Regions from separate parts of the Gordonia sp. i37 genome, predicted to be linked through region 1. Evidence: riboswitches for the same ligand, from Rfam matches in the RefSeq annotation. Region 1 holds a riboswitch; each other region holds the start of a gene.
What was found. Region 1 has a riboswitch for S-adenosylmethionine ahead of B1964_RS08110 (amino acid ABC transporter permease). Riboswitches for the same ligand answer to the same signal wherever they lie in the genome.

Region 1 (7,410 bases):
TGGCATCGGCGAGGATCCCCAACCCGTGGTCGAGATCCTCGGTGGAAATGGTCAGCGGCGGAAGGAGTTTGACGACCTCGTCGGACGGACCGGAGGTCTCGGCGAGCAGGCCGGCGCCGAAGGCGGCGGCGCACACCTTGCCGGCGTCGGCGGGCTCGGCGAACACCAGTCCGCGTGCCATGCCGCGGCCGCGGGTCGAGACGCCCTCGTGCCGGGCGGCGAGCGTGGAGAGCACCTCGTTGATCTGTCGGCCCTTCATGTGGACGTCACGGGAGAGCGAATCGTCGGACCAGTAGTGCTCGATCGCCTTGGCCGCGGTGACGAACGCGGGATTGTTGCCGCGGAAGGTGCCGTTGTGCTCGCCCGGCGACCACACATCGAGGTCGCGGCGGATGAGCACGAGTGCCAGCGGCAACCCGTATCCGCTGATCGACTTGGACAGCGTGACGATGTCGGGCTTGATCCCGGCCTCTTCGAAGGAGAAGAACTCACCGGTGCGGCCGCAGCCCATCTGCACGTCGTCGACGATCAGCAGGATGTCGCGACGCCGGCAGAGCTCGGAGAGCGCACGCAACCACTCCGCGCGCGCGACGTTGACCCCACCCTCGCCCTGCACGGTCTCGACGATGACCGCCGCGGGCAGGTTGAGTCCGCTGCCGGAGTCGTCGAGCACCCGCTCGAACCAGCTGAAGTCCTCGACGGCCCCGCCGAGGTAGTTGTCGAACGGCATCGGGGTCGCGTGCACGAGCGGGATACCCGCGCCGGCGCGCTTCATCGAGTTGCCGGTCACCGACAGCGAGCCGAGGGTCATGCCGTGGAACGCGTTGGTGAAACTCACGATCGATTCACGGCCGGTGACCTTGCGGGCCAGCTTCAGTGCCGACTCGACGGCGTTGGTGCCGGTCGGTCCCGGGAACTGGATCTTGTAGTCCAGATCGCGCGGCGCGAGGATCTTGGAGGTGAACTCCTCGATCAGCCGACCCTTGGCCACGGTGGCCATGTCGAGACCGTGGGTGATGCCGTCGGATTCGATGTATTCGAGCAACGCGGACTTGAGGACCGGGTTGTTGTGGCCGTAGTTGAGCGCACCGGCCCCGGCGAAGAAGTCCAGGTAGCGGTCGCCGTTGGTGTCGGTCAGCCACGACCCACGAGCCTGGCCGAACACCGTCGGCCAGCTGCGGCAGTAACTGCGGACCTCGGATTCGTGTTGGGTGAAGACCGAATCATCGATCGAGGTCTTCTTGGCGGTGGGTTGGTCGTTCATGGTTATTCCTCCAATGTGGGAAATCTGTGAGGCCGTCGCCCGGGGCGCGCGTCGCGTCGCCACCGCAGGTGAGATCCGCACAGAGCGGATCGGCGTGGCCCGCGCGGGGATACCGGTGCGCACCAACATGTACGGAGCAACCTGATCGACACATGTTGTGCGGAACCATCTTTGACCGTGTGGCTGGTGGATCAGGACCGGCTCGGGAGCCGACTCCTGTTGCCCGGGATCAGGGTTCGGGAACCTCGGGCTCGAGCAGATAGAGGTCCTCGGGCTCGTGTGCGTCCGGGAAGTCGCCGGCGGCGAAAAGGTCGCGCCGGGCGAATCGGAGTCCGCGAGCGGCAGCCACCGATGCGAACAATCGTTGCGAGGCAACGTTGTCGGGGCTGATGGTGGTGTGCATGGCCACCACCCCGCGTCGTGCGGCACGATCGAAGAGTCGATGCAGCATCGTTGCTGCGATCCCGTGACCGCGATACGCGTCGTCGACCGCGACCTGCCAGACCATGAGGGTCGACGGGTCGGACGGACGTCGATATCCGGTGACGAATCCTGCAGTGCGGCCGTCGACCTCGGCGACGATGGACGTCTCGGCGAAGTCTCGGCACCACAGTACGTAGGCGTAGCTGGAATTCACGTCGAGCACCTGGGAGTCCTTGGCAATCTCCCAGAGTCGGGTACCGTCGGCCACCGAGGGAACCCGGTAGTCGAGAGTGAGAAGGGGTGATGGGGCCGTTCTTGTGTGGGACGGGCTCATAACGCATTCGACGTTAACAACGTGTGTCGACGAATTCACCTGCCTGCGTCAATCGGTGGGGAAATGCCCCCTCAATGCCCAGTTCATCCGGTATTTGTGATGCGGGACACAAACGTTTGCGACGACTCGCTGCGGGTGGGCGAATTGTCCGGCGGCGACCGCGGTGACGACCCGGTGGCGCCGCCCGTCGAGGGGGACGGCTCAACCGAATCGGCAATGGGAGAATGGTTCGGTGACCCGGATCATCGCCGGCCGCCACGGCGGACGACCACTGAAGGTTCCCGACGCCGGGACCCGGCCCACCTCCGATCGGGTGCGCGAGGCGGTGTTCAACATTCTCGACGCCCGGATCGATCTGGAGGGTGCCGCCATCCTCGACCTCTATGCCGGGTCCGGTGCGCTGGGCCTCGAAGCACTCTCCCGTGGCGCGTCCTCGGCCGTGTTCGTCGACAGCCGTCGTCGCGCCACCGCTGTCGTCACCGCCAACCTGAGGGCGCTCGGCGTCGCCGAGGTGGGCCGGGTGATCACCGCACCGGTGTCGGCGTTCCTGGCCGGCCCGGCCCGAGCGGAGGTCCCGGCCCGAGTAGGTGTGACGGGTCGCTTCGATGTGATCTTCTCCGACCCGCCCTATGCACTCACCGACGACGAGGTGCACGGTGACCTCGCGGCGCTCGGCGCGGGCGGTTGGCTCGCCGACGGTGGCCTACTGGTCCTCGAGCGGGGCCGCCGGGCCACGACGAGATGGCCGGTCGGCTGGGAGGTCGTCACCGACAAGTCCTACGGCGACACCACGGTGCAGGTCGCGCGAGTCACCGGCGGGGAGGCCGGGTAGGTTCTGCAGAGTATGACCAGTGCGGTGATCCCCGGCTCCTTCGATCCCTTCACGCGCGGCCACCGTTACGTCGTCGAGCGGGCTGCTGCGTGTTTCGACGAGCTGGTGGTCACCGTTGTCGTCAATCCCAACAAGCGCGGCCTGTTCTCGGTCCCGGAGCGGCTCGAACTGATCCGGGAGGACTGCGCCGATCTGCCCAATGTGCGGGTGGATCAGTGGACCGGCCTGCTCGTCGACTATCTCAGAGAGAACGCGATCCACTCCATCGTCAAGGGTCTGCGCTCGTCGGTGGACTTCGACTACGAGCTTCCGATGGCGCAGATGAATCGTGAGCTGGCCGACGTCGAGACCGTGTTCCTGCTGACCGATCCGCGCTTCGCGCACGTCTCGAGTTCGCTGGTGAAAGAGGTCGCCAAGCTCGGCGGCGACGTGACACCTTTTCTCTCCCCGCACATCCACCGGCGCCTCGAGGCGATCCTGGCCGGTGAACGCAGCGTCTGACGAACGCAGCGTCTGACGAACGCAGGTCTGAGGAACGCAGCGTCAGACGAATAACGCAGCGTCAGACGACTATGGTGTCCGACGCCGACGCCACGAGACTTTCACTCATCGACGAATGTAAATACTGACCGCTGCGGCGCGCGGTATTAGCGTGAGCGAGACGGTCATGAGCGTCAACGTCAAGCCCTGGCTGGTTGACCGGCAACCCTCGCATCGCGGTGGGGTGCCCCAGGTGACGACCGGATCGGGAATGTCCCGATAAGCGTGATGGAAACGGCCACAACGATTTCGTGAGGAGTCGTCGTGCCGTCGTGGTCGTCGGTACCCGCGGGATACGCCCGGGGTGTCGTCGGGCACGCCTCTCCTCGCGTGCCCCGTTCCCCGGTTGGAGGAGAGTGCCGACATGTCCGCCCCATCGCCGTCCACGAGTGCCGATCCACACCCGGCGCCGTCGGGGGACTCGCACCCGTCGTCGGCGGGCACGACTACGCCGCCGGTCGCCGAACGCGTTGCGCCCCTGCGTCATCCCGGCCGGTGGGTTCTCGCCGCGATCGTGCTCATCGTCGGCGCGCAGTTGGTCCACGGCCTGGCCACCAACGCGTTCTTCCAATGGGATCGGTTCGGGTACTGGTTCTTTCGCCCCGTCATTCTCGAAGGCCTCGGAGTCACCTTGGAGGTCGCAGCGTACAGTGCGGTGCTCGCCCTGGCCGTGGGTATCGTCCTGGCGCTGATGCGGCTGTCGAACAATCCCGTGCTCGCGGCGGTCAGCTGGGGTTACGTCTGGTTCTTTCGATCGATCCCGCTGATCGTACTGCTCCTCATCCTGTTCAACTTCGGGGCGCTCTACCAGAGTCTGAGTATCGGTGTTCCGTTCGGCCCGGGACTGTTTCATTTCTCCGAGGCCGATCTCGCCACCCCGTTCCTGATCGCCGTCATCGGTATCACCGTCCACGAGGCGGCGTTCGCCGCCGAGATCGTGCGCGGCGGCATCCTGTCGGTCGACGCGGGCCAACACGAAGCCGCTGCCGCACTGGGCATTCCACGTCGGTATCACTTTCTGCGCATCACATTGCCGCAGGCTCTGCGGTCCATCGTGCCGTCGTATGTGAATCTGCTGATCGGGCTGATCAAGTCGACATCGCTGGTCTACTACGTGTCGCTACTCGATTTGTTCGGCGTGGTCTCGACCCAGTCGAGCACCTATTCCGGTGACATCATCCCACTGCTGATGGTGGCGACGGTCTGGTATGTGATCCTCACCAGCGCCGTCTCGATCGTGCAGTTCTACGTCGAGCGCTACTTCGCGCGAGGGGCGGTCCGCACCCTGCCCCCCACGCCGATACAGCGATTGCGGTTCGCTGTTGCCGGCGCTCGCCGGAGCATCGCCCTGCGTCCCTGGGAGCGTGCCGCATGACGCGCGCCGCCATCACACCGGACACGACGTCGACCGGTGCCGAGGTGCAGATCGTGGGCGCCCACCGCTTCTACGCCGACCACCACGTCCTCAAGGGCATCGACCTCACGATCCGCCCGGGAGAGGTGACGGTGATCCTCGGACCCTCGGGCTCGGGCAAGTCGACCCTGCTCCGTGCCGTGAACCATCTCGAACGGCTTGACGCAGGCCACGTCAGCGTGGGCGGCGAACTGATCGGCGTCCGCCGTACCGGCGGCCGTCTCCGGGAATTGCCCGAACGCGAGATCCTGCGACAGCGACGCCGCATCGGCTACGTCTTCCAGTCGTTCAACCTGTTCTCCAACCTCACCGCCGGCCAGAATGTCGCGGCACCACTGGTCTCGACCGGCCGGATCACCCGCGCGGACGCCGAGCGAGCTGCCCGCGCACTCCTTGCGCGCGTGGGACTCTCGGACAGGTACGACGCATATCCGCGCCAGCTCTCCGGCGGTCAGCAACAGCGGGTCGCCATCGCCCGGGCGCTGGCCGTCGAGCCGGGGGTGCTGCTCTTTGACGAGCCGACCTCGGCGCTCGATCCCGAGCTCGTGGGCGACGTCCTCGCGGTGATCCGTGATCTCGCCGCCACCGGCACCACCTTGATCGTGGTGACCCACGAGATCGGCTTCGCCCGCGAGGTCGCCGACACCATCGTCTTCCTCGACGACGGCCGCATCGTCGAGCAGGGCACCCCGGATCAGGTCCTCGATCATCCGACACACCAGCGCACCAAGGACTTCCTGCTCCGAGTGCTCTGACCGCCACACATCGACCACCACACACCGACTCACCGACCGCCACCACCGTCGACGACCCCGCCGGGGCACGTCGTCATCCTCCCTGCCGTCACACCCCAGAAACGGAGTAACTCCATGTCACCAACGCGTTCCGCCGATCGCGTCACCCCCCGAACGCGCGCTCGTCGCCGGGCCGCGACGCGGCTCGGTGCCGTCACCGTGGCACTCGGCCTCGTCGGCGGTCTGCTCACCGCGTGCTCGGGCGGTTCCACCGACGCCGCGCAACCATCCGGAAAGCCGGGCGACGTCGTCATCGGGGCGGTGTCCAACGGCGCCGCCAACCAAATCGATGTGACTGTGCCGCAGGTCGATTCGATTCGCAACGCGCTGCCGGCGGCGGTGCGTGACTCCGGGGAGCTGTCGATCGGGATCGGGGCACTGCCCTCGGGGTATCCGCCTCTGGCGTTCATCGGGTCCGATCAGCACACGCTGACCGGCGCCGAACCCGACCTCGGCCGCCTCGTAGCGGCTGTCTTCGGGCTCACACCGGTGATCACCAACGCCACGTGGGAGAACCTCTTCGTCGGAATCGACAGCGGGCGAACAGATGTCGGATTCTCCAACATCACCGTCACCGAAGAGCGCAAGGAAAAATACGACTTCGCGACCTACCGCAAGGACGAAATCGCCTTCGAAGTGCTCAAGGCGAGCTCCTGGAACTTCGACGGCAACTACGAGAGCCTTGCGGGCAAGAAGGTGGCCGTCGGGTCGGGCACCAACCAGGAACGCCTACTGCTGGAGTGGCGGGACAAGCTCACCGCCGAGGGCAAGACCCTCGACGTCGTCTACTTCCCGGACGCCAACTCGATCAACCTGGCCCTTGCCTCGGGCAAGATCGACGCCTACCTCGCGCCGAATCCGAGCATCTCCTATCACGTCCGGCAGACCGCGGGCACCCCGAAAGCCACCCGTGTCGCCGGCACGTATTCCGGGGCCGGGTCGACGCTGCAGGGATTGATCGCGGCCACGACGAAGAAGGGTGACGAACTCGTCGGGCCGCTCGCCGACGCGATCAACCACCTGATCACCACGGGTGTGTACGCGAAGTGGCTGGCCGCGTGGAACCTCTCCGCCGAGGCCGTGCCGACGTCACAGGTGAATCCGCCCGGTCTGCCGCGCAACGACAGCTGAGGTGGCCGGGATGAAGACGGGTGGGACAGAGAGGGGCGGGATGGAAAAGGAGTCGTGCCGATGGGACATCATCGAGTCATGAGTGAGCGCACGGCTGATGCTTCGCCGATGCCCCGTTTGGGTGTCGACGTCCTCGACGATCCGGTCCGATCGTCGCTGACCGGTCACCACCGGCATCTCGCGCAACGGCGCGGACGGGTGTTGCGCTACCGACGCGACGTGTCGGTGTTCGCGGCGTTCCCACTCGATCCCGGCCCCGCGGATTGGTCGGACGCCGTAGAGCTCTTCGGTCCCGGTGGCACACTGCCGATCTCGGGGTCGATGCCGACGCCGCCGCCCGGCTGGGCGACGACGATGGCCCTGCCCGGTGTGCAGATGATCGCCCGTGCCGTCGAGTCCGCACCGGATCCGGCGGCGGTGATCCTCACCGACGACGACGTCCCCGAGATGCTCGACCTCGTCGCCCGCACCCGACCCGGGCCGTTCCTGCCGCGCACCATCGAGATGGGCACCTATCTCGGACTCAGGCACGGTGGCGCGTTGATCGCGATGGCAGGGGAGCGACTACATCCGGCCGGCGCCACCGAGATCAGTGCCGTGTGCACCGATCCGGCACACCGGGGTCGGGGGCTGGCGTCGCGTCTGGTCCTGGCTGTCGCCGACGGGATCGTTCGGCGC
Region 2 (7,410 bases), on a different contig from region 1:
TTCACCGACGACGGGGTCGGCACCGTAATTTGATCGGGCGCGGAACCGCTTCCGGCATCACCTGGTGACGGCGCGGAACTCTCCTGCGACGACGTTGCCGACGGCGACGGCGTCGCGCCCGACTCGGACCTCGAACTCGACTCCGGTGACGTGCTCGGCGCAGGTGACGTGCTCGGCGCAGGTGACGTGCTCGGCGCAGGTGACGTGCTCGGCGCAGGTGACGCACTAGGAGCAGGTGACGTGCTCGACTCCGGTGCCCGCCTTGCGCCGACAGCGCCCCCGCCCTCACCGACAGCGCCCCCGGTCCCGCTGACTGCGCCCGCCTCATCGCCCACAGCGCCCGTCTCACCGTCGACTGCGCCCGTCTCACCGTCGACTGCGCTCTGCTGGGACGCAACCAGCGGCACCGCGACATGTGTCGGGGTCGACAGCACCGACGCACCCGCACCCGTCGAACCCCTCGGCACCGTCGTGATCCCCTCGACGACGCGCGCCACCCAGTACCTCACGAAATTGAGCGGCAGCGCGACGATGCTCTTGCCGCTGGCGAGCAACGCCTGGGCTCCCTGCTCGAAGAGCTCGCCGTTCCAGGTGAGCACGCCGGTGATGGTGTTCTCGAAGGCGTACAGATCCGGCAGGTACGCGCCGTAGCCCAATTGCGGCAACGGCGGAAACCAGTCCATGACCCACCGGATCGGCGGCTGAAAGTCGGCGAGGGTGATCCCGATGATGTCGGGTAGGCGGAACCGGTAGGCCACGAGGTCCGGGACCGACCAGTGCAGGCCCACGGCGTCGACGAGGTTCTGGGTGAGGATGGCCATCGACGAGGGCGAGGCGATCGTGCAGGTCTGCAACGCTCCGCTCTGCGTACATGTCATGGGCTCGTTCGCGCCGTTCATGTCCCAGGTCGTGCCGGTACCCGGGAATTGATACATGTGAAACGGATACTGACCATGCTTGACCCAGTAGCCGAGGAGCGCGTCGAGGTCGCCGATCGGGTCATGGAACGGATCGGGGAGATCGCAGATCGGATCGCCCGCGATGCAGTAGGTGGTCACCGGCAGGCCCCCGTAGTCGGTGACTGCTCTGGTTCCGGACATGGTCAGACCGGGGATGATCCCGACCAGGGTCGCCTCGATCCCCTGTCCCCACAGCGTCGCCGACATCCGCGGATCGGAGTAGAGCTCTCCCGACACCGTGCGTGCACCGTCGGAATCGGTGGTGGAGATGACGTAGGTGGAGCCGTCGTCCATGGTCACCGGCCGATTCGCGCCGATGTCGGTGAGGACGTCGCCGGCCAACCGCGCTCCCTGCGAATAGCCGGCGATGACGATCTTCTTGTCGGCACCGCACTGCTGCTGGTACGCGGCGACGGCCTGCTCCAGGTTGGCCGACCCTTCGGCCTCGCTGGCGTTGTATCCGACAGACCCGAGTGGCCAGATGGTCGCGGAGTACGGGACCTGCTCGATCTCGTAGGCGCCCGCGCCGGAGTACGGACTGTTCGGCAGCTCCTCCCAGTTGGCGCCGTGCCCGGTGTAGCGCTGTTCGATCCCCACGAGATAGGAGCCGTCGGAATTCCACGTACCGCCGACGATGAACACCCGACCGGGTTGACTGCACGCCGCCGCCGTTTCCGCCGACGCGACCCCGTGACCCCAGAATGCGGCCGCGATGAGCGCCACACTCGCGGCCCCGACCACTCCGGTCGAGATGCTGCCGCGGAGCGAGGCGAAGGAAGGTGAGAGCCGCATCGGACACGTCCTTGGGCGAGGGAACCGTGATGTGGCAAGAGTAGGCAGACGGGGCGGCCGATTCCGGCGGATCGGTCGAGATCAGGACGGCGATTCGTCCGTCCGGGCGACACCTACCGCCACGCCCGAACCGGACGGACCGTTTCTGTCCAGCACGCAAACCAGGCTGAGCAGGAGGGTTCTCAGCCGACGACGACCGTGTTATATCCTTGTCGCCAGGTCATGAGTATCAGCGTCAAGCCCCGGCTCGCTGATCGGCAACCCTCCAACCGCGGTGGGGTGCTCCGGGTGATGACCGGGTTGTGGGATCGCGACGAGCATCCCCGGCAAGCGCGGGTCCGAAGGTCGGACCCCATCAGGGTCACCACACCCTGCCGACCGCAGAAAGTGATCTATTTTCATGTCTGACGTAGCCAATGACGGCACGGATGCCCAGAACCCAGCCGACAACTGGAGTTTCGAGACCAAGCAGATCCATGTGGGCCAATCGGCCGACGCCGCCACAAACGCTCGTGCACTGCCGATCTACCAGACCACGTCGTACGTCTTCAACGACACCACCCACGCGGCCAACCTCTTCGGCCTCGCCGAGCCGGGCAACATCTACACCCGCATCATGAACCCCACCCAGGACGCCGTCGAGCAGCGGGTCGCCGCACTCGAGGGCGGTGTCGCAGCACTGCTGGTCGCGTCCGGTCAGGCCGCCGAGACCTACGCCATCCTCAACATCGTGGAGAACGGCGGACACGTCGTGTCGAGCCCGCGTCTCTACGGCGGGACCTACAACCTCTTCCACTACACGCTGCCCAAGCTCGGCATCGAGGTGAGCTTCGTCGAGGATCCCGAGGATCTCGATTCGTGGCAGGCCGCGGTCCGCGACAACACCCGCGCGTTCTACGGCGAGTCGATCTCCAACCCCAACAACGAGATCCTCGACATCGAGGGCATCTCCGAGGTCGCCCATCGCAACGGCGTGCCGCTGATCGTCGACAACACCGTCGCCACCCCGTACCTGCTGAACCCGCTGGCCCATGGCGCCGACATCGTCGTCCATTCGGCGACCAAGTACATCGGCGGGCACGGCACCGCGATCGGCGGCATCATCGTCGACGGCGGCACCTTCGATTGGCGGGTGCAGCGTGATGGTCAGGATCTGTTCCCCGGCTTCACCACCCCCGATCCCAGCTACCACGGTGCGGTGTTCGCCGACCTCGGTGCGCCGGCCTACGCGCTCAAGGCGCGCGTGCAGTTGCTGCGTGACACCGGCGCGGCGATCTCGCCGTTCAACGCCTTCTTGCTCGCCCAGGGACTGGAAACCCTGAGCCTGCGCGTCGAGCGCCACGTCGCCAATGCGCAGCGGGTCGCGGCCTACCTCGCCGATCACGCTCAGGTCGAGTCGGTGGCCTACGCCGGTCTGCAGTCCTCGCCCTGGTATGCCCGTGGTCAGAAGCTCGCGCCCAAGGGGCAGGGCGCGATCATCGGCTTCGAGATCGCCGGTGGCGTCGACGCCGGGAAGCGCTTCGTCGAGGCGTTGACGCTGCACAGCCACGTCGCCAACATCGGTGACGTGCGGTCGCTGGTCATCCACCCCGCGTCGACCACCCACAGCCAGCTGACCCCCGAGGAGCAGCTCGCTGCCGGCGTGACCCCCGGCCTGGTGCGCCTGGCCGTCGGTATCGAGGGCATCGACGACATCATCGCCGACCTCGACCAGGGTTTCGCGGCGGCCAAGTAGTTCGAGGACAGGAGCACAACACCCGTGTCGGTGAGCATCGACCCCCAGGCGACCACGACGCATCAGCCCGAGTGGGAACGAGTTCCCGACGGGCAGATGGTCCGAATGCGTCTGGGGTCGTTGTCTCTCGACAACGGGCAGCAACTCGACGACGTCACCCTGGCGTTCCAGCGCTGGGGGGCGTTGTCGCCTGCACGGGACAACGTGATCCTGACCCTGCACGCCCTGACCGGTGACTCGCACGTCACCGGCGCTCCCACCGACGAGCATCCCTCCCCCGGGTGGTGGGATGGTCTGATCGGGCCGGGAGCGGCCATCGACACCGACGAATGGTGTGTCATCTCCGCCAACGTCCTCGGCGGCTGCCGTGGGTCGACGGGCCCGTCGTCGCCGGATTCGCAAGGGCGGCCTTGGGGTTCACGCTTCCCCGACATCACCGTGCTCGATCAGGTGCGTGCCGAGGCAGCCCTGCTCGATGCCCTCGGCATCAAGGGAATCGGCGCGGTACTCGGCGGCTCGATGGGTGGCGCGCGTGCGCTGGAGTGGGCGATCGAGTACCCCGATCGGGTCCGCAGCGCACTGGTGCTGGCGGTCGGCGCGCGTGCCACCGCCGATCAGATCGGCACGCAGACCACCCAGATCGCGGCCATCACCTCCGATCCCGACTGGCAGGGCGGCGACTACCACGGCACCGGACGGTCCCCGATCGCCGGCCTCGGGATCGCCCGGCGCATCGCCCACCTCACCTACCGATTCGAGGGTGAGCTCGACGAGCGGTTCGCCAATACGCCTCAGGCGCAAGAGAATCCGCTTCTCGGCGGTCGCTATGCGATTCAGAGTTATCTCGAGCACCAGGCCGACAAGCTGATCGAGCGCTTCGATCCGGGCAGCTACGTGGTGCTCTCCGACGTGCTGAACCACCACGACGTCGGCCGCAACCGGGGCGGGATCGCCGCCGCCCTCGCCTCGTGCACCGTCCCGACCATCGTCGCCGGCATCGATTCGGATCGCTTGTATCCGTTGCGGTTACAGGCCGAGATCGCCGAGGGCCTCGGCAATTGCGTCGGCGGGCTCCAGGTGGTCCGGTCCGACAAAGGCCACGACGGATTCCTCACCGAGTTCGACGCGATCGCCGATCTCCTCAAGCGCACCGTGGATCTCGCTCGCCGCTGACGCACTCACATCCGACACAGACCGACCCGCCCACGCGCCTGCAGGTGTCGTGGGCGGGCTCGTCTCAGCGGGCGGGCGTGGTGGTGGTCGTCTCCGCCGGATTCCCCGCACTCGGCGCCTGCGCGGTACTCGACGACGGCTGTGAGGGCCGGATTTCCGGAGCGAATCCCGGCGCGGTCGTCTGCGGCGGCACGATGCTCGGGATCAGACCGGACGGGATCAGACCGGACGGGATCGGCAGCGTCGGATACGGGGTCAGTGTCGGGCCGGTCGGGGTGGTGGTCGACGGGGTGGTCACCGACGGCGTGGTGGTGTTGGGCACCAGCGTCAGGGTGGTCGTCGACGTCGTGAGCGGCAGTTCGGTCGTCGCCCAACTCGGGAGTTGCTCGTGCCCGTCCGGCGAGGTCGGCGAAGACACTGCGACCGAGGTCACCACCGACGTCGTCTGGTGATGTGACGTCGTCGTGAATCCCGAATCCCGGGTGGTGTCAATGGTGTGCGCATCGGCGGTGCGCGTCGGCGAAGGCAGCGGGTCGGCGTCGTCGGTCACGGTGGCGCCGACGGCGACCGCCGCCATCACGATCGCACCGATGATCCCGGCCACGATCGCCACCGGTACCGCCGACCAGCTACGCGCGCGGCGACCGCCGATGAAGGCCAGTCGGTTGGTTCCCGACTTGCCGGCGAGCATCGCCGCACCGGTGGCCGCGGCCAATTCCGGCGACGCCGGGGTGAGGAGTTCGAGTCCGGCATCGGGCACGATTCGTCGGGTGACGGGGAGATTCGCCAACCCACCGACCAGCACCGCGGCGTCGGGGGCGTCACCGCGCAACCGGAGATCGGCGAGGTAGCGGGCGAACACCTCGCGCGCCTCGTCGACCATCGGGCCGGCGACGCGCTCGACGGTCGCCGAGGTCAACGACACCCCGGCCAATCCTGCCGATGAGCCCAGCCCCGCGGTCGATGCACCCGAGGCGGACGTGGGGTCGGCGACCTCTTCTTTCGCTGTGCGGCAGGCGCTGACCAGCTTGGCCCGCTGGCGCTTGGTGCGGGTGCCGGCGTCGGCGCCGTCCACCTCCGCGGCGATGTGGTCGGCGAGCGCCTCGTCGATCCGGCGTCCGCTGAGCACCGTCGACCTCTCGATCGTCCCGACCCGGCCTGCGGCCGGATCCACGGTGTAGAGCGACACGCCGGTGTCGCCGCAATCGGCGACGACCACCGACGAGAATCGTCCGATCTGTCCGGTTCGGGTCAGGAATTCGGCGACCGCTTCTTCATCGGAGCCGAGGTGGATCTGACGGCGGGTACCCGACCCTCCCGAGCGCAGACGACGGCGCTGGGTGGCGGTCCGCGCCGCCACCCCGATCGGGCCGACGCGTAGTTCGGCGGCGCGGGCGGCGTCGAGCATCAGGTCGATGCCCGCGTTCACGCGTCCCACCGAATCGAGTCCGTCGGTGGGATCGACGTCGAAGACGCGCGCCTCGAGGGCGGTGCGACCTGCCTCGTCGTGCGTGAGCAGGACGTAATGGATCATTCCCTCACCGACGGAGACGCCCAGCGACGTGGTGTCGCCCGATCTTGCCTGGTCGTTGATCTCGAACGTCGAACTGATGTCAATCCCCACTTAGTGTTGCTAACAATCGCTCCGCTCGGCGGAGTTTGTGCGTCGGGTCCGTACCCCGAATGTCACGCTTAGGTCACCAGTGTAATCAATCTGTGCCCAAAGGGTCGATCGACGTCGCCAGCCAGAGGATCAGCGCACCTGCCGACGCCATTGCCGCGACATCGAAGAATTTACCCCTGACCTGCAGCAACCCGGCCCGCGAGGTGGGGATCAGCGCGCGCAGGAGTGCGCCGAACAACAACGCCGATCCGAACACGAACGCTCCGCGACGCCATCGATCGAACAACACGAGTGCCGCGGCGGCCACGACGCCGAGCAGCACCAGCAGGTAGGGAATCTGTACCGCGTAGGCGCGCACCCGTCGGACGTGGCGCAACCGCTCCACCCGTTGGGGGGCGCCGCCGGTCATCGCGAACGGGTCCCGACGGCGTCGCCCGCGGCGTTCCGCACGGAGTCGCCTGCGGTGAGCGCCGCGAGCTGAGCCTCGGCCCGTTCGACGACGTTCACCAGCAAGAAGGCGCGCGTGAGCGGCCCGACCCCGCCCGGGTTGGGCGAGACGTGTCCGGCCACATCCCAGACGTCGGGCGCGACGTCGCCGCGCAGGCCGTCCTCGGTCCGGCTGACGCCGACATCGATCACGGCGGCACCCGGCTTGACCATGTCGGCGGTCACCAGATGCGGCACCCCTGCCGCGGCGATGACGATGTCTGCGCGGGCCACCTCGGCGGCGAGGTCGCGCGTACCGGTGTGGCACAGGGCCACGGTGGCGTTCTCGCTGCGCCGCGTCAGCAGCAGGCCGATGGGCCTGCCGATGGTGACGCCGCGGCCGATGACGGTCACCCGCGCACCCGCGATGTCGATGCCGTAGCGCCGTAGCAGGTGGATGACCCCCCGCGGCGTACACGGCAGGGTCGATTCCTTGCCCAGCACGAGTCGGCCGAGGTTGATCGGATGGAGGCCATCGGCGTCCTTGGCCGGGTCGATACGCTCGAGCGCAGCGTTCTCGTCGAGATGTTTCGGCAATGGGAGCTGCACGATGTACCCGGTACAGGCGGGATCGGCGTTGAGTTCGTCGATGGCCGCATTGAGGTCCTCGGTCGTCGTGTCTGCGGGCAGATCCTTGCGGA
Region 3 (7,410 bases), on a different contig from region 1:
CCGACGACGCGTCCGCGGCCGGTTCACCGCGGCGCTTCCGTGATGTGCACCCACACAACCTCCGGGTCTCGACGTTCCTTCATGTGGACCTAACAGTATCGTTGAGGCGATTCGCGCCGCCGACTCGCACGATGAGCCGATACCTGCATCCGGCGTTTCGGGCAGCGGCGGCCGCGCTCACCCCAACGACAGTGCCACGATCAAGGAGGACGCGTGGAATTCGATGTGACCATCGAGATCCCCAAGGGAAGCCGCAACAAGTACGAGGTGGACCACGAGACGGGCAAGATCTATCTCGACCGCTACCTCTACACCGCGTTCGGTTACCCCGCCGATTACGGCTACATCGACAACACGCTCGGCGAGGACGGCGACCCGCTCGACGCCCTCGTCCTGCTGCCGGAGTCGGTGTATCCCGGTGTGATCGTCCGGGCCCGGATCGTCGGCATGTACACCATGACCGACGAGGCCGGTGGTGACGACAAGCTGCTGTGCGTCCCGGCCAAGGACGTGCGCTGGGATCACATCCAGGACATCGGTGACGTCCCCGAGTACGAGCTCAAGGCGATCGCGCACTTCTTCGAGCACTACAAGGACCTCGAGCCCGGCAAGCACGTGAACCCGGGCGGTTGGGTCGGTACCGCCGAGGCGGAGAAGGTGGCGCAGGAGGCCATCGAGCGTCTCGAGAAGCAGCCACACGACGCCAACGAGCCCTCGCGCGGCTGACGCTGGCTTTCGAGCACGAGAACGGCGCCCGTCCCCCGATCGCGGGGGCGGGCGCCGTTTCTTCTCACGCCGGGGGCCGAGCCGGTGTCTACTGCGCGGGGCCGGTCGACTCCGGGTCGCCGAGCGGTTTGCCCCTGCGCAGCGGCAATTCCTTCCACGTGACGGTGCCTATGATCGCGAGCAACGAGATGATCGAGACCGTCAGGAACACGCGGTCCATCGAGTTGGCGAAGCCCTGTTTGATCGGTTGGGCCAGCTCGGTGGGGAGCTTGCTGATCACCGAGGTATCCGACATCACGCTCTCCGATGCCGAGCCACCCCCGGCACCCGGATTCTGCGCCGCACTGATGAGACCCTTGGCGAATCCGCTGACCTGCGGGTCCGGACTCGACGCGGCGGTCATCACCGCGGTGCGGTACTGCGGAGCCGCCGCCGCGGTGACCATCTCGTCCTTGATGTTGGGGCCCATCAAGCTGAACAGCATCGAGAAGAACACGGCCACACCGAGCGTCGCACCGATCTGCCGGAAGAAGGTCGCGGTACCCGTCGACAGTCCCATGTCCTTGGGCGGCAGGATGTTCTGCATGGCCAGGGTGATCGGCTGCATGAGGTTACCGAGCCCGAAGCCGAGGAAGAACGCGTAGATCATGACCAGCCACACCGGCGTCGACAGTCCGACCGTGTGCAGCATGAACATCATCACCGTGATCAGGACCGAACCCAGGATGGTGAAGATCTTGTACCGTCCGGTCCGCGAGATCAGCTGACCCGACAGCACCGACCCGGTCATCAGCCCGAGCACCATCGGCAGCATCTGCAGGCCCGCGACCATCGGGCTCGACCCGCGCAGCACCTGGAAGTACTGCGGCAGCATCGAGATGCCGCCGAACATCACCGCGCCGACGACCATCGAGACGACGATGCCCTGCGCGAAGACGTGATTCTTGAAGACGCGCAACGGGATCAACGCGTCATCGCCCATCAGGTGCTCGATGAACACGAACACCGCGAGCCCGACCGCGCCGACGATGTAGCACAGCCAGGACCAGCCCGACAGCCATCCCCATTCGCGGCCCTGTTCGGCGACGATCAGCAGCGGTGCGACGGTCACCGCCAGCGCGGTGGCTCCCCAGTAGTCGGTGCGGCCACCGACGCCCTTGTTCTGGTCGTAGTTGAGGACCCGGTAGACCACGGCGAGGGCAAGGATGCCGATCGGCACATTGACCAGGAACACCCAGCGCCACCCGGAGACCCAGAGGATCGAGGACTGCCCGGCGAACAGTCCGCCGAGCACCGGTCCCAGCACACTGGAGGTACCGAACACGGCCAGGAAGTAGCCCTGGTACTTGGCACGTTCGCGGGGCGGGACGATGTCGCCGATGGTCGTCAGCGCCAAGGTGAACAGGCCGCCGGCACCGAGACCCTGGAAGGCGCGGAACGCCGCGAGCTCGTACATCGAGGTCGCCATACTGCAGGCCAGCGAACCGATCACGAAGATCGAGATGGCCAGCAGGAAGAACGGCTTACGCCCGTAGAGGTCGGAGAGCTTGCCGTAGAGCGGTGTGACGATGGTCGAGGTGACCAGGTAGGCCGTCGTGACCCAGGCCTGCATGTCGTAGCCCTGCAGATCGTCGGCGATCGTGCGGATCGCGGTCGAGACGATCGTCTGGTCGAGCGCCGCGAGGAACATGCCGAGCATCAGGCCGGTCAGCACCGTCAGGATCTGCCGGTGCGAGAGTCCCGCTCCGGCGTGCTCCTCCGGGGGACTCACCGCAGAGGTGGTGACGTTGTCGTTGGTCATGAGTTCCTCGTGGTCGTAGGGGCTGGGGGGATACGTGGTGATTCGGACGCCGGTGCCGTCTCGGATGGCCGGCGTTCGCACGCGGGCGGGACCAGGGTCTCGGCGGCGTCGACGAAGCGGGTGAGAAGGGTTACCAGGGTCGCCATTTCGTCGGCAGACCACTCGCTCATCGCGGAGTTCACCGCCGAGCGGCGGCCCGCGCGCATCGACTCGACGCGGTCACGTCCGGCGTCGGTGACGACGAGCAGCGTCGCGCGCCCGTCGTGCGGGTCGGCTTCGCGTCGGATGAGGCCGAGGTCGACGAGTTGACTGACGTGCCTGCTGACCGTCGACGGATCGGCGCCGAGTTCCGCGGCCAGCTCTCGCGAGCGCATCGGGCGTTTGGCCAGATGGAACAGGCCTTTGAAGGCCGCCGTCTCGAACTCACCGTCGGGCGTACGGAAGGTCGTGTGGACCGCGCGGTCGCGGATACGGACGTAGCGCGCGAGTGTGTCGAAGAGCTGATCGATGTCGCGATCTTCGAGCATGCCGATACCCCGATCGATGACGATGTCCGTTTTCCTTGCCGACCACAACTAGTTGTTGGCTGCATGTAGTTGGCGGCTGCAAGTATGCGCTCGAGTTCGTCGTCATGGCAAATCCCATTAGGATCGACGGTCGTGACCCCTGTCCCCCCACCGACGTCATCGGGTAACCGTCCGCACTTCACGTCCATGCCTGACCTGGCCTTACGGGACCTGGGCGGCGCCGTCGTGTGGACCAACGACGACCTCTTCGCGGAGGCACAGAACCTGATCAAGACGCCCCCGGCGCAGTATCAGCCCGCGACGTTCGGTCACAAGGGTCAGATCTACGACGGCTGGGAGACACGACGGAGGCGGGAGTCGGGAGTCGATCAGGCGATCGTCCGGCTCGGCGCGCCGGGTGTCATCTACGGCGTCGTCGTCGACACGGCGTGGTTCAAGGGCAACTATCCGCCGTTCATCTCCGTCGAGGCCGCCGCCAAGGAGGGCGTCGTCTCCGTCGACGAACTGCTGACCGACACCGAGTGGGTCACCATCGTCGAGAAGAGCCCCGTCGACGGCGACACCCGCAATCCGTTCCGGGTCGATGCGAAGGATCGCTTCACCCACGTGCGTCTGACGATGCATCCCGACGGCGGTGTGGCCCGATTCCGGGTCCACGGGCGCGGCGTACCCAACCCGCACTTCTTCCGTTACGGCCATTTCGACCTGGCCGCCTTGGAGAACGGTGGCCTGATCACGGCCTGCTCCAACATGTTCTACAGCTCGCCCAACAACCTGCTCATGCCCGGCCGTGCACGGCACATGGGCGAGGGGTGGGAGACCTCGCGTCGGCGCGACGACGGCAACGACTGGGTGCAGGTGCGCCTGGCCGGGCAGGGCCGGGTGAGTCTCGTCGAACTCGACACCAGCTACTTCCTGGGCAACGCGCCCGGCGCGGCGATGGTCCGTGGCCGCGACGGCGAAGACGGCGAGTGGTTCGAGGTGTTGGGCCGCACCGACTTACAGCCCGACACCCGCCACCGGTTCGTCATCGATCTCGACCGCCCGATGACCGAGGCGCGCATCGACGTCTATCCCGACGGCGGCATGGCCCGCCTCAAGCTGTACGGCCTGCTGACCGACGAGGCGCAGACCGAGCTCGTCGAGCAGTGGGAGCGCGGCGAGGCCTGAGCACGCCTGTTCCCCGGGATGTCAGGCCGCGCGCCGCTCCGCGAATGACGGCAACACCAGCTCGCGCACGCGGTGCCGCGTGGCCGAGCCGTCGAGTGAGACGAGGATGACCGCGTCGGCGACCTCGGCCGCGTAGATGTCGCGGATGAGGGTCACCAGACCGCTCGGCGTGCCCACATAGCGCACGGTGCCGCCGTCGATGTCGTCCGGGATGTGTGCGACCGCCGCCCGCGCCGATGCGGCGCTCGGAGCGATCGCCACCTCCACCTCGAGCGCGACCGAGAAGTTCGCGGTGTCACGGGTGCCGGCCCGCAGCAGTGAGCGGGCCCGCTGGGCGTCACGCAGCGTGGGTCGACGGACGACGATCGCCGACGACTCGGCGGGAACGTCGTCGGCGAGCGCGACCCGCAGCGACGGGCGTCCGATACTGATGCGATCGAGTTCGATGGTCATGCCGGGGCCCCTCCGGGTGAGGTCGAGATCAGTTGTGCCAGAGCGTTGATCAAGCGGTCGATGTCGGCGGCCCCGGTGCCGAGGCCGAAGCTCGCGCGCACCGCGCCGTCGGGGTGGCCGAGGCGAGTGAGGATCGGGTGGGCGCAGAACTTTCCGTCGCGCACGCCGATGCCGTGTTCGTCACTGAGATATTCGGCGACGGCGCGCGGCGCAATGCCGTCGACGCCGAACCCGGCGATCCCGACGCGATCGGTGATGTCGTCGAAGATGCGTAGTTCCTCGACGCCGTCGATCCGCGCGAGCCCATCGTCGAGGCGGCAGCGCAATTCGTGCTCGTGCAGGCCGATCGCCTCGAAGCCGATCTCGGTGATCGCCTCGCAGGCGGCAGCGATGGCGATGGCGCCCAAGACATTCGGCGACCCTGCTTCATGTCGCGCGGCACCGGTGTGCCAGGCGGTGGCCGCGCAGTTCTCGTCGGGGCCGTCGACGACGCTGACCTGCGCCGACGCCCCACCGCCGGCGAGGTAGGGGTCGGCGGCGTCGAGCCAATCCGACCGTCCGATGAGCACTCCCGCGCCGAACGGCGCGTAGACCTTGTGGCCGGAGAACACCAGGTAGTCGATACCGTGGCTGACCATCGACACCGGCCGGTGGGCGACGAGCTGGGCTGCGTCGACGAGGATGCGCGCGCCGTGTCGGTGCGCGATGGCGGCGATGCGTCCGATCGGCAGGACCTCCCCGGTGACGTTGGAGGCCGCGGTCACCGCGAGCAACGCCGCGGGCGCCGCCGCGAGTTCGCATTCGAGTGCGACGAGGGTGTCCTCGATGCCCGGGCGCGCGGTCACGATGCGGGCCGTCCCGGAGTCGCGCGAGACCCACGGCAGCAGGTTGGCGTGGTGCTCGATGTCGAGGACCACGACGTCGCCGGGGGTGCAGTGGGCCGCCAGATTGATCGCGTCGGTGGTGTTGCGGGTGAACACGACGGTGTCGTCGGCACGCCCACGCACGAAGCGCCGCACCGTGTCCCGGCACTGCTCGTAGCGACGGGTGGTGACCTGGGACAGATGGCCGGCGCCGCGGTGGACGCTGGCGTACTGGTGCAGCGACGCGGCGACGGCGTCGGCAACCGCGGTCAGGGCGGGGGCGCTCGCCGCATAGTCGAGGTTGGCGTAGGCCACCTCGCTCCCGTCGGCGAGAGGCACGTGTTGTCCTGCGCCGACGACCTCGGCGAGCGGCTCGATGGACGACGGATCTGCGCCCACGGTGGCGGCGATCGATGCGGGGGTGACGACAGCAGTCATCGAAGAATCTCCTTGGGAATCCACGCTTGCCGTGTCCGGGTGGTACACGGCCAGGTCGTCACCCGGAGCACCCCACCGCGGAGGAGGGTTGCCGACCAGCGAGCCGGGGCTTGTCACTGGCACTCATGACCTGCACCAAGGGTGGCCTATCACGTCCGAGGGTGTCAATTTTCACTCAGCGTGGGCGAAATCCCGACGCCGTCCGGCGCTAGGTTGGTCGAGTGAGCGGCGAACGTGTGGAAGATGAGGGAACGGGGCCTGCTCCGTTCGTGTTGTCGCGTCCGCACGGGGTGGTTCGCGCCGAGGGCGTCGCGCGACGGTTCACCGCGGTCTCCGACGCCGTCGACGCGCTGCGATCCGGTGCGGTGGAGTCGGTGGTCGGTGCGCTCCCGTTCGACCCCGCCGATCCGGCTGCGCTGTTCGCACCCACGCGGCTATATCGGGAACAGGCGCTCGGTGGGCGCGCCCCCGTCCGTCATTCACTGGCCCAACTCGTCGAGATCCCCGACGCCGCCACACATCGGGAGCGGGTACGCCGTGCGGTGGCCGCCATCGATGCCGGCGTCCTCGACAAGGTGGTGCTCGCGAGAACCGTTGGTGCGGTGCTCGATTCACCGGTCGGGATCGATGAACTCCTCGGCGCGCTGGCGCACGGCAACTCCGAGCACAATGCGTTCGCGGTCGACAGCGGCCACTCGTGGCTCCTCGGCGCGAGCCCGGAGTTGTTGCTGCACAAGAGCGGTCGCGAGGTGACCTGCCATCCGTATGCAGGTTCGGCTCCACGCTCGTCGGACCCGGATGCCGATCGCGAGGCCCGGGAGAAGCTCGCCGCGTCGGGAAAAGATCATCGCGAGCACGCGTTCGTCGTCGAGCATCTGCGCGAACGATTGGCGCCGATCAGCGACGAACTCTCCGTCGCGACCCGACCTCACTTGCTTTCCACCGGCGAGATGTGGCACCTGGCCACCCCGATACGCGCCCACCTCACCGATCCGGATGTCGGCGCACTCGACCTGGCCCTCACCCTGAGCCCCACCCCCGCGGTGTGCGGGACACCGACCGAGGCTGCGGCACAGTTCATTCGGAATCACGAGGAACCACGCGGACTCTACGCCGGCGCCGTCGGCTGGGCCGACGCGCGTGGCGACGGTGAGTGGATGGTCACCATTCGTTGCCTCGAACTCGACGCCGACCGACAAACCTTTCGCACGTGGGCCGGCGGCGGTATCGTCGCCGACTCCGATCCCGATGCCGAACTCGCCGAGACCACCGCGAAGCTGCTGACGGTATTGCGAGCGTTGGGTATCGACGACCACTGATCAGCAGGCCACCTCCCCCGGTGGTCGAAGCTTGCTCGAGTATCCCCCCCAAATCGATGGTCCATGCGCACCCCCGCACCCGGACATCCCCACCGCATCGACGATCCAGGCCC

Region 2: it holds a riboswitch for S-adenosylmethionine, as region 1 does, so the genes downstream of both, B1964_RS06260 (bifunctional o-acetylhomoserine/o-acetylserine sulfhydrylase) here and B1964_RS08110 (amino acid ABC transporter permease) in region 1, are expected to answer to the same signal.
Region 3: it holds a riboswitch for S-adenosylmethionine, as region 1 does, so the genes downstream of both, B1964_RS18965 (aminotransferase class V-fold PLP-dependent enzyme) here and B1964_RS08110 (amino acid ABC transporter permease) in region 1, are expected to answer to the same signal.

What each region holds. Positions count from the first base shown of each region.
Region 1 is NZ_MVPX01000163.1:1,849-9,258, forward strand. It holds gene ectB (diaminobutyrate--2-oxoglutarate transaminase) at 1-1,264, opposite strand, end outside; gene B1964_RS30380 (hypothetical protein) at 1,263-1,409, shown strand; gene ectA (diaminobutyrate acetyltransferase) at 1,494-2,021, opposite strand; gene rsmD (16S rRNA (guanine(966)-N(2))-methyltransferase RsmD) at 2,254-2,853, shown strand; gene coaD (pantetheine-phosphate adenylyltransferase) at 2,866-3,354, shown strand; SAM riboswitch class IV at 3,517-3,625, shown strand; gene B1964_RS08110 (amino acid ABC transporter permease) at 3,758-4,768, shown strand; gene B1964_RS08115 (amino acid ABC transporter ATP-binding protein) at 4,765-5,562, shown strand; gene B1964_RS08120 (ABC transporter substrate-binding protein) at 5,677-6,732, shown strand; gene B1964_RS08125 (GNAT family N-acetyltransferase) at 6,811-7,410, shown strand, end outside.
Region 2 is NZ_MVPX01000131.1:6,488-13,897, reverse strand. It holds gene B1964_RS06265 (PE-PPE domain-containing protein) at 1-1,751, opposite strand, end outside; SAM riboswitch class IV at 1,970-2,090, shown strand; gene B1964_RS06260 (bifunctional o-acetylhomoserine/o-acetylserine sulfhydrylase) at 2,152-3,486, shown strand; gene B1964_RS06255 (homoserine O-acetyltransferase) at 3,511-4,659, shown strand; gene B1964_RS06250 (Hsp70 family protein) at 4,724-6,283, opposite strand; gene B1964_RS06245 (DUF3017 domain-containing protein) at 6,369-6,692, opposite strand; gene B1964_RS06240 (bifunctional methylenetetrahydrofolate dehydrogenase/methenyltetrahydrofolate cyclohydrolase) at 6,689-7,410, opposite strand, start outside.
Region 3 is NZ_MVPX01000389.1:698-8,107, forward strand. It holds partial or broken gene B1964_RS18935 (D-alanyl-D-alanine carboxypeptidase) at 1-54, opposite strand, end outside; gene B1964_RS18940 (inorganic diphosphatase) at 214-726, shown strand; gene B1964_RS18945 (MDR family MFS transporter) at 815-2,527, opposite strand; gene B1964_RS18950 (MarR family winged helix-turn-helix transcriptional regulator) at 2,524-3,054, opposite strand; gene alc (allantoicase) at 3,241-4,224, shown strand; gene B1964_RS18960 (hypothetical protein) at 4,246-4,677, opposite strand; gene B1964_RS18965 (aminotransferase class V-fold PLP-dependent enzyme) at 4,674-5,978, opposite strand; SAM riboswitch class IV at 5,996-6,109, opposite strand; gene B1964_RS18970 (isochorismate synthase) at 6,200-7,297, shown strand.